3 regions of the Bradyrhizobium sp. USDA 372 genome follow, and region 1 is predicted to be linked to each of the others. Evidence: predicted binding sites of a transcription regulator. Region 1 holds the regulator's gene; each other region holds the start of a gene.

Evidence for each region. Region 1 encodes LexA, which represses DNA repair genes until DNA is damaged. Its sites were predicted from a motif close to TGTTCNNNNTGTGTTCNG; they were not measured.
Region 2: the regulator LexA is predicted to act here: its motif matches at 1,827-1,844, upstream of AB7M16_RS22550 (ATP-dependent Clp protease adaptor ClpS).
Region 3: the regulator LexA is predicted to act here: its motif matches at 1,095-1,112, upstream of uvrA (excinuclease ABC subunit UvrA).

The regions. Positions count from the first base shown of each region.
Region 1 covers NZ_JBRJHR010000001.1:587,772-590,886, forward strand. Annotated here, with positions in the region: gene AB7M16_RS02845 (molybdopterin molybdotransferase MoeA) at 220-1,428, shown strand; gene lexA (transcriptional repressor LexA) at 1,605-2,306, shown strand; gene AB7M16_RS02855 (hypothetical protein) at 2,682-3,115, shown strand, end outside.
Region 2 covers NZ_JBRJHR010000001.1:4,785,230-4,788,344, forward strand. Annotated here, with positions in the region: gene AB7M16_RS22550 (ATP-dependent Clp protease adaptor ClpS) at 74-1,795, opposite strand; gene AB7M16_RS22555 (DHA2 family efflux MFS transporter permease subunit) at 1,905-3,115, opposite strand, start outside.
Region 3 covers NZ_JBRJHR010000001.1:476,648-479,762, forward strand. Annotated here, with positions in the region: gene AB7M16_RS02315 (outer membrane protein) at 184-936, shown strand; gene uvrA (excinuclease ABC subunit UvrA) at 1,208-3,115, shown strand, end outside.

The sequences.
Region 1 (3,115 bases):
CCGATGTTGGCCGTGGCGCTCGTCATTCTCGTCCTTGCCATGGCTATCCTCGTTCCGGTCTGCCTCGCCTTCCGCATCATGCCGCGGCGGAGTTGAGCCGACCTCCTCCACCCAGCGATCACGCAGGATAAATCATCCCGCGTGCTGCTTTGCCTCACGCCTGCACTCGGCTAGAACTCTCGCCGCCCATTTACCGATGTGCTCAGCAGGAGTTCGCCCGTGGCCCTGATGCCGGTTTCTGACGCGCTCGCCGCGGTGCTGACCGGCGCCGAGCCGCTGGCTGAAGAGATGGTTCGCCTCGACGAGGCCCACCATCGTGTGCTCGCGCACGATGTCGCGGCGCGGCGCACGCAGCCGCCGGAGGCGATGTCGGCGATGGACGGCTATGCCGTGCGCGCGTCCGACGCGGCCATCGAGTCCAGGCTGACCGTCGTGGGTGAGGTCGCGGCGGGTCGGCCGTTCGCGGGAAGGGTCGGCCCCGGCGAAGCCGTGCGGATCTTCACCGGCGGCGTCGTTCCCGACGGCGCCGATGCCGTCGTGATCCAGGAAGACACAATTGCCGACGGCAAGCATGTCACGATCAAGGAAGCCGCAGTTTACGGCCGGCACATCCGCTCTGCGGGCGTCGACTTCCGCGAAGGCGACGTGCTGCTGCGCAAGGGAATCCGTCTCACCGAGCGCGATCTCGCCCTCGCCGCCGGAATGAATCATCCGCAGCTCGCGGTCATTCGCCGCCCGAGGGTCGCGATTCTCGCCACCGGCGACGAGCTGGTCATGCCGGGCACCGCGCCTGGTCCCGGTCAGATCGTCTATTCCAATGGCTATGCCCTGCACGCCCTTGCCCGCAGCGAGGGCGCCGAGACCATCGACCTCGGAATTGCCGCCGATACGCTGGAGTCCACGTCCGCCGGCATCCGCCGCGCGCGCGAGAGCGGTGCCGACATCCTGGTCACGACCGGCGGTGCGTCGGTCGGCGACCACGATCTGGTCCAGCAGGCGCTCAAGGGCGAAGGCATCGAGATGGCGTTCTGGAAGATCGCGATCCGGCCCGGCAAGCCGATGATGCATGGTCGCCTCGGCGCGATGCGCGTGATCGGCCTGCCCGGCAATCCCGTGTCGTCATACGTGTGCGCCTTCCTGTTCATGGTGCCCTTGATTCGCGCCCTGTCGGGCGGTTCAGTGATTCATCATCAGCGCGAGCGCGCCGTGCTGGGCCGCGATCTCGGCGCCAACGACCAGCGCGAGGATTATCTGCGTGCGCGGCTGGAGGTGCGCGACGACGGCACGCGCGTCGCCCTTCCCGTCAGCCATCAGGACTCCTCCCTGCTTGCGAATCTCTCTGCGGCACAGGTACTTCTCGTGCGCGCACCGTTCGCGCCAAAGGCCGAGGCCGGCACACCTTGCGAGGTGCTGCGGCTGCCCGTCTGAGATGCCCGGCCACACGCATTCCGCGAGTTCGGCCTCGTTCACCATAAATTAAGCAGTTGCGGAACACATATCGAACATATAGTGTCCGTTCATGATTTGTTTCGAGGATGTAGCGGCTTATTGCCGACTTCATCGTCTCGGAATCGAACGACATCAACCGGGGGACTTTGGTCGAGATGTTGACGCGCAAACAATACGAGCTTCTGCGGTTCATCAGCGAACGTCTGAAGGAAAGCGGCGTGCCGCCGTCCTTCGACGAGATGAAGGATGCGCTCGACCTGCGCTCGAAGTCAGGCATTCATCGCCTGATCACTGCGCTCGAGGAGCGCGGCTTCATTCGCCGCCTGCCCAACCGCGCCCGTGCCATCGAGGTGATCAAGCTGCCCGAGCTCCAGGCCGCAGCCGGCAATCGCCGCGGCTTCACCCCGAGCGTCATCGAGGGCAATCTCGGCAAGGTGCGCGCGAGCTCCAGCCCGCCCGCGGATGAGGGCGAGCGCCCCGTCGCGGTGCCCGTAATGGGCCGCATCGCGGCCGGCACGCCGATCGAGGCGCTGCAGACCCGCAGCCACACCATCAGCGTCCCGCCGGACATGCTTGGCTCCGGCGAGCACTACGCGCTCGAGGTGCGCGGCGATTCGATGGTCGAGGCCGGCATCCTCGACGGCGACATGGCGCTGATCCAGCGCAACGAGACCGCCAATACCGGCGACATCGTGGTGGCGCTGATCGACGACGAGGAGGCCACGCTCAAACGCTTCCGCCGCCGCGGCGCCTCGATCGCGCTCGAGCCCGCCAATGCCGCCTACGAGGTCCGCATTCTTCCGCCGAACCGCGTGAAGATCCAGGGCAAGCTGATCGGGCTTTACCGGAAGTACTGATACCGGAAGTAAGCGCTACGCGCGCTTCGATCGTCGATCCAAGATTGGAGCGGATACTTGTCCGCTCCGGCTGGATGGTCTTTCTGGTTCTGCGCTGACTGTTCGGCGCCTCTTCCCGCGCGACACTCGCCCATGCGGACACGCGGCCATTTCGCTCCGCCGGTAGAGTTGTGCCGACAGCGCCGATAGTGCGGGCCAAATGCAAGGACGCGAGGTTTGTTCCTATCGAATCCGGGAAAGATAATGTGATCGCGTGCTGCGGATGCGAGCCGCAGATTTGCCCATAACCGAGCAGAGCGTTGGAGGCTTCCACTCTGATAGAGGCCTGCGCCTCGAAAGAGACGCGGGTCGCTATCCCAGTATGAGGAGCACCCGATGTGTGACTATAGCCTGCATGCCGTCGCGACGCGCCCCGCCGAAGTTGGCGAGACGATCGTCACGACAACCTTCCGCGGCACCTCGACGCGCGGCTTCGCCTCCGAAGCCGATCTCTCCGTCGCGGTCTGTCTGCTGCCGGGAACGGAGCTCGCTTTCGCCGATAACGTCCGCTATGACAACCGCTGGATCTGGACGCGAACCGTCAACTCCCGCGTCGGCAAGTTCGGCAAGATCGACCCGCACATTCCCGATCGCCATCATGACGCGATCGAATTCCCGGACGGCAAGTACGTGCTGGTGACGCAGCTCGTCGAAGGCCAGCGCGCGACCGTGCTGCAATTGCCGGTGACGCAGCAAGCCATCGAGCGCGAGCACAAGCCGCAGATCGTCGCCGACACGCGGCCCACGATCACGCGCCTGCCGATCGGCTG
Region 2 (3,115 bases), 4.2 Mb from region 1:
CGTCGAGCTATTTCTGCGCGCAGTGACCCTTCACCTCTCCCCGCGAAGACGCGGAGAGGGAGACATGCTCCGCTCATCCCGCCGCCATCGCCTGCGCGCCGCCGAGCAGTCGCGCATTGAGCCGGCCGCCGGAGAACAGCATGTCATCGAGGGCTTCGTCGATATCGGCGGAAATGACGGAATTGCCGCCATCGCGCGCGAGGCTCGCTTGTGCCAGGCGCCGCATCAATTCCTTGATGAATGCGCAACTCGTGCCTTCGCTGCGCCTGGCGGCTTCGGCGACGACGGCGTCGTCGAGTGGCAGTCCCTTGCCATAGAGCCGGACCAGTTTGTTGCGGCCGGTCTCGTCGGGAAGCGGCACTTCGATGGCCTGATCTATGCGACCGGGGCGGCCCGCTAGGGCGCCTTCGAGTTGCTGAGGCCGATTTGTTGTCAGCACGAACAGAATGTCAGCGTCCTGCTTCAAGCCATCCATCTCGTTAAGTAATCGGTTGAGCAGCGGTTCTTCGCAGCCGCTCATGTTCTCGCGCTGCCGCGCGATGAGATCGACGTCTTCGATCACAACCATGGCCGGTTGCAGGAGGCGAGCGAGATTCATATAGGCGCCGAGCAGGCCGATTTGCTCCGCTGTGATGATCAGCGTCGTATGACCGGGCAGATGGGCCGCGAGATAGCGGATGGTGTGAGTCTTGCCCGTGCCGGGTGGGCCGTAGAGTAAGATACCCTTCCGGGTCGACTGTCCGAGGCGGCGCAGCACGTCCCGCGTGCCCACGAAGTTCAGGACGTTACGATCAAGTAGCCGTAACGTCTGTTCAGGCAGGATCACCTCGTCACGACTGACGGAAGGAAGCCGGTGCACTGTGATCCCGCGCGAGCGCCCACGGTAGTCGGAATCGGCATCGAGAGAGAGAATCTTGCCACGGTAGGTGCGCGCGGCCTGAACGGCGTCCTCCAGCGCGCTGAAGCACTGCTGGACAAGCGCTGAGCCTGCGGCCCCGGCCGGCGCCATGATTTCGATCCGCACGCCGACCTCGCGGCTGTATTCACGATGAATGGCCAGAAGCACCGCGTAGCGGAGACCAGCGGTTGCGCAAAGCCAAAGACCATTGTCGAGGCACTTGGCTGGTGTCGGTTCGCCGATATCGACGTCGTTGTACTGAAGCGGTGCGATCGTCGCCGCGAAACCGTCGTTCTGCATCAATCTCGACATGGATAGCGTCTCGTAGCGGCGGTCCTCGGCGATACCGAATAGCCGGACCGGAGACGCAAATAATCGGTCGATGGCGGCCTGGACGTCTGCCCGCATGTGGCCAGGAAATTGGCGTACCGTGGTCACCAGCTGACTCCGCGGCACATCGGCGAAGTGCCAATTCAAGACACCGAACGTGTAATTGAACTCCTCCGAGGGGAGGTCCCGCGATGCGCATGCTGCTGCGAGTACGCAATCGGCGCACAGCCACACTGTGCGGTCCACCAATTGTGCTTCCGACTGCGCGATCGGTCGGCCGCAAAGCTCGCAGCAGGGCTTCGCCGTTTCGCTTGTGATCAGGAGTGGGTGGCCGGCGGCAGCGACACGACGCCTTGCAGATTCCAGCAGGGCTCCTGCGACCGGTGGTGGGTAGGGACCGCAGGCTGCCGCGCCATGCCTCTCCATGTCGGCAATCACGGAGACGGCTTCACTTTCCGACTTGCCGAAGACGCGACGCAACAGGTCAACGATGAATTCACGCGGAGTATCTTCGTCAGCATGCAGCACGAGCTGAGCCGGCACGGCCTCGACCTGAGTATCGCTCATGAAGTGTCCCCTTGAGCAACCTATAATTGATATGAACAAATAGGGAACACAAAAGGACGCGGCCGTCAAGCGTGACGGCCGCGTCGATTTGGTCGCTCGTTTTCGAGCTCTAATGCGCGCCACCTCCGCCACCCGGCGCCTTCACCCTTCGCGTCAGCAGCACCGCGATCGCGGCGAGGACCAGCACCACGCCGATCACGGCAAAGGTGTCGGAATAGCCCATCACCAGCGCCTGGCGCTTCACGGTCTTGCCGAGCGCGATGATGGCCTGCTCGCGTGCGGCGTTGGGATCGGGGACGCCGTGGGCCATGAAATAGTCCGTCATCTGCGCGATGCGGGCGCGGACCTCCTCGCGGCCGAGCGTGACCGAATGGCCGATGATGTTGGAGTGGAACTGCTCGCGTTTGGTGACGATAGTGGCGAGCACCGCGGTGCCGATGGCGCCGCCGAGGTTGCGCATCATGTTCGAGATGCCGGAGGCGGCCGCCGCATCCTGCGGCGCGACGCTGCCGAGGCTGAGTGCCGACAGCGGCGCGAGCGTCAGCGCCTGGCCGACCGCACGCACGATGTTGGGCATCAGGAACTGATCGCCGGAATAATCGAGCGACATCTGGATGTTCATGAAGGAGCTCGCGGCGAACAGCAGCAGGCCAACGGTCGCGACATAGCGGCCGTCGAAACGCTGCATCAGCTTCGGCACCAGCGGAATCAGCAGAAGCTGCGGCAGTCCGGTCCAGGCCAGCACGTTGCCGATCTGCTCGGCATTGTAGCCCTGCACTTGGCCGAGATAGGCGGGCAGGAGATAGACCGAGCCGAACAGTGCGAAGCCGAGGAACACCGCCGCGATGGTGCCGATGCCGAAATTCCACTGCGTCAACAGGCGCAGGCGCAGCAGCGGCTTCTCCACCATCAGCTCGTTGGCGATGAACATCGACAGGCTGATCACGGCGATGACCGCGAGCCGCACGATGAAGGGAGAGCCGAACCAGTCGTCCTTGTTGCCTTCTTCCAGCACGGCTTGCAGCGAAGCGAGGCCGATCGCCATGGTCGCGATGCCGAACCAGTCGCCTTCGCGCAGCAAAGCGAGGTTCAGCGGTTGGCGCTCCAGCGTGAAGAACAGCGTGGTCACCATCACCGCCGTGGGCAGCACGTTGACGAAGAAAATGGTCTGCCAGCCGTAATTCTCGGTGAGATAGCCGCCGATGGTCGGCCCGATCGCCGGTGCGAAGGTCACGGCGAGCGAGAACATGGCAAGGCCGATCGGCTGCTGGCCCTTCGGCAGCTTGGTGAAGACCAGCGTGAACGCCATCGGGATCAGCA
Region 3 (3,115 bases), 110 kb from region 1:
CGCCGGCCTTTTTGTATTTGTTGCGGCCGCCCCGTTCGTTCGCGTTTTCGGACGGATGTGGCGGCCGGGTGACACAACTTTTGGCTTCAATGGTGTAAAGCAATGACGTTACTTGAGTCATGAGGTCCGCTGCTCTTCCGCTCTCCGGAAGACCGGAATGAGAAACGGAAGTGGGGAATGGATATGAAGAAGCTTTTGCTGGCTTCGGCCAGTTTGTTCGCACTTAGCGCGTTGGCACCGGCCTCGGCGGCCGATTTGGCGGCCCGCCCCTACGCCAAGGCTCCGGTGGCGCCGATCGCGGTGTACAACTGGAGCGGTTTCTACCTCGGCATCAACGGCGGCGGTGCATCGAGCCGCAATTGCTGGGATCTCAATGCCGTGCTCGGTGTGGCAATCCCGGTCGTGTCCGAAGGCTGTCACAACGCAACCGGCGGACTCGTCGGTGGTCAGGTTGGCTATCGCTGGCAGTCGGCTAACTGGGTGTTCGGCCTTGAAGCCCAAGGCGACTGGGCCAACCTGAAGGGATCGAACGCGAGCCCGCTCGCCGCTTTCGCACCCGTGGTCAATCAGACCAGAATCGATGCCCTCGGCCTGTTCACCGGCCAGGTCGGCTACGCCTGGAATAACGTGCTCTGGTACGTGAAGGGCGGCGCCGCGGTCACGCACGCCAAGTACGACGGCCTTCTCGGCGGCGTGGTCTTCGATAGCGCGAGCGAGACGCGCTGGGGCGGCGCAGTCGGCACCGGCATCGAATTCGGTTTCGCACCGAACTGGTCCGTTGCGATCGAATACGACCACTTGTTCATGGGCGGCCGCAACGTCAATTTCACGGTGCTTGGCATCAACGACCGGACCGACCGCATCAAGCAGGATGTCGACATGGGCACCGTTCGCCTCAACTACACCTTCGGCGGCCCGGTCGTCGCGAAGTACTGATCTTCCAAGTCACATCGTCACGAGAGGCCGGCCTCGCGCCGGCCTTTTGCTTTGGGCGGGCTGTTCCGACAGGGGTTCCGCAGCGCTCCTGCTGCCAGATGCCGCCAGCGCGCCAACATTCCGTTGACGATTCGCAAGTCCCACTGGAAATCCGCCGCCGTTCTTCCTACGTTCGCTGCCATACCCATCGGCGCCGATCCCGGTTCCGGGCGAAGCGCGCCTTTTGCATTGGCGCGATCGCGCGTCTTTGGATTCCTCGAGGACCTCTGGGATGGACGAAGTGATCAGGGCGAAGCGCCAACAACAGAACGCGGGCTCGAGCCTGCGCGCAATTACGATCCGCGGCGCGCGCGAGCACAACCTCAAGAACATCGACGTCGAGATTCCCCGCGACAAGCTGGTGGTGTTCACCGGCCTATCCGGCTCCGGCAAATCCTCGCTCGCCTTCGACACCATCTATGCCGAGGGCCAGCGCCGCTACGTCGAATCGCTGTCGGCCTATGCCCGCCAGTTCCTGGAGATGATGCAGAAGCCCGACGTCGACCAGATCGACGGCCTCTCGCCTGCGATCTCCATCGAGCAGAAGACGACGTCGAAGAACCCGCGCTCCACCGTCGGCACCGTCACCGAGATCTACGACTACATGCGCCTGCTCTGGGCCCGCGTCGGCGTGCCCTATTCGCCGGCCACGGGCCTGCCGATCGAGAGTCAGACCGTCTCGCAGATGGTCGACCGCGTGCTGGCGCTGCCCGAGGGCACCCGCCTCTATCTGCTCGCCCCCGTCGTGCGCGGCCGCAAGGGCGAGTACAAGAAGGAGCTCGCCGAGTGGCTCAAGAAGGGCTTTCAGCGCGTCAAGATCGACGGCACCTTCCATGAGCTGGCGGAAGCCCCTAACCTCGACAAGAAGTTCCCGCACGACATCGATGTCGTGGTCGACCGCATCGTGGTGCGCGCCGATATCGGCCAGCGCCTCGCCGAGAGCTTCGAGACCGCGTTGAAGCTCGCAGAAGGCCTCGCCGTCGTCGAGTTCGCCGATGCGCCAGCGGCAGCTGCCCCTGCGGAGGAGAAGAAGAAGACCGCAAAAATCCACGACAAGAGCGGCCCCGAGCGCATTCTGTTCTCGGAAAAGTTCGCCTGCCCGGTCTCCGGCTTCACCATCCCCGAGATCGAGCCGCGCCTGTTCTCCTTCAACAATCCCTACGGCGCCTGCCCCGCCTGCGGCGGCCTCGGCGTCGAGCAGCATGTCGACGAGGACCTCGTCATCCCCGAGAAGGATCTGACGCTGCGCAAGGGCGCGATCGCGCCCTGGGCCAAATCGTCATCGCCCTATTACGTGCAGACGCTGACCGCGCTCGGCAAGCACTACAAGTTCACACTCGACACCAAGTGGAAGGACCTGCCGAAGAAGACGCAAAACGCGATCCTCTACGGCTCGGGCGAGGACGAGATCAAGTTCTCCTACGAGGACGGGGTGCGCTCCTACGACACCAAGAAGCCGTTCGAGGGCGTCATCACCAACATCAACCGCCGCTACCGCGAGACCGAAAGCGAGTGGGCGCGCGAGGAGCTGGCGAAATATTTCCACGACGTGCCCTGCGAGGGTTGCAAAGGCTTTCGACTCAAGCCCGAGGCGCTCTGCGTCAAGGTCGGCGGCAAGCATATCGGCGAAATCTCGGAGCTGTCCGTGAAGGGCGCCGGCGCATGGTTCGAGACCGTGCCGGAGGCGCTGAACGCGCAGCAGAACGAGATCGCGGGCCGCATCCTGAAGGAGATCCGCGAGCGCCTCACCTTCCTGCTCGACGTCGGCCTCAATTATCTGACGCTATCCCGCTCCTCCGGTACGCTGTCCGGCGGCGAAAGCCAGCGCATCCGCCTGGCCTCGCAGATCGGCTCGGGGCTCACGGGCGTGCTCTACGTGCTGGACGAGCCCTCGATCGGCCTGCATCAGCGCGATAATGCCCGCCTGCTCGAAACGCTGAAGCGGCTGCGCGACCTCGGCAACACCGTGGTCGTGGTCGAGCATGACGAGGACGCCATTCGGCTCGCCGACTACGTGCTCGACATCGGCCCCGGCGCCGGCATGCATGGCGGCAACATCGTCGCCGAAGGCACGCCCGCCGAAATCATGCGCAACCCGAAATCGCTGACCGGCAAGTACCTCACCGGCGAGCTCGAGGTC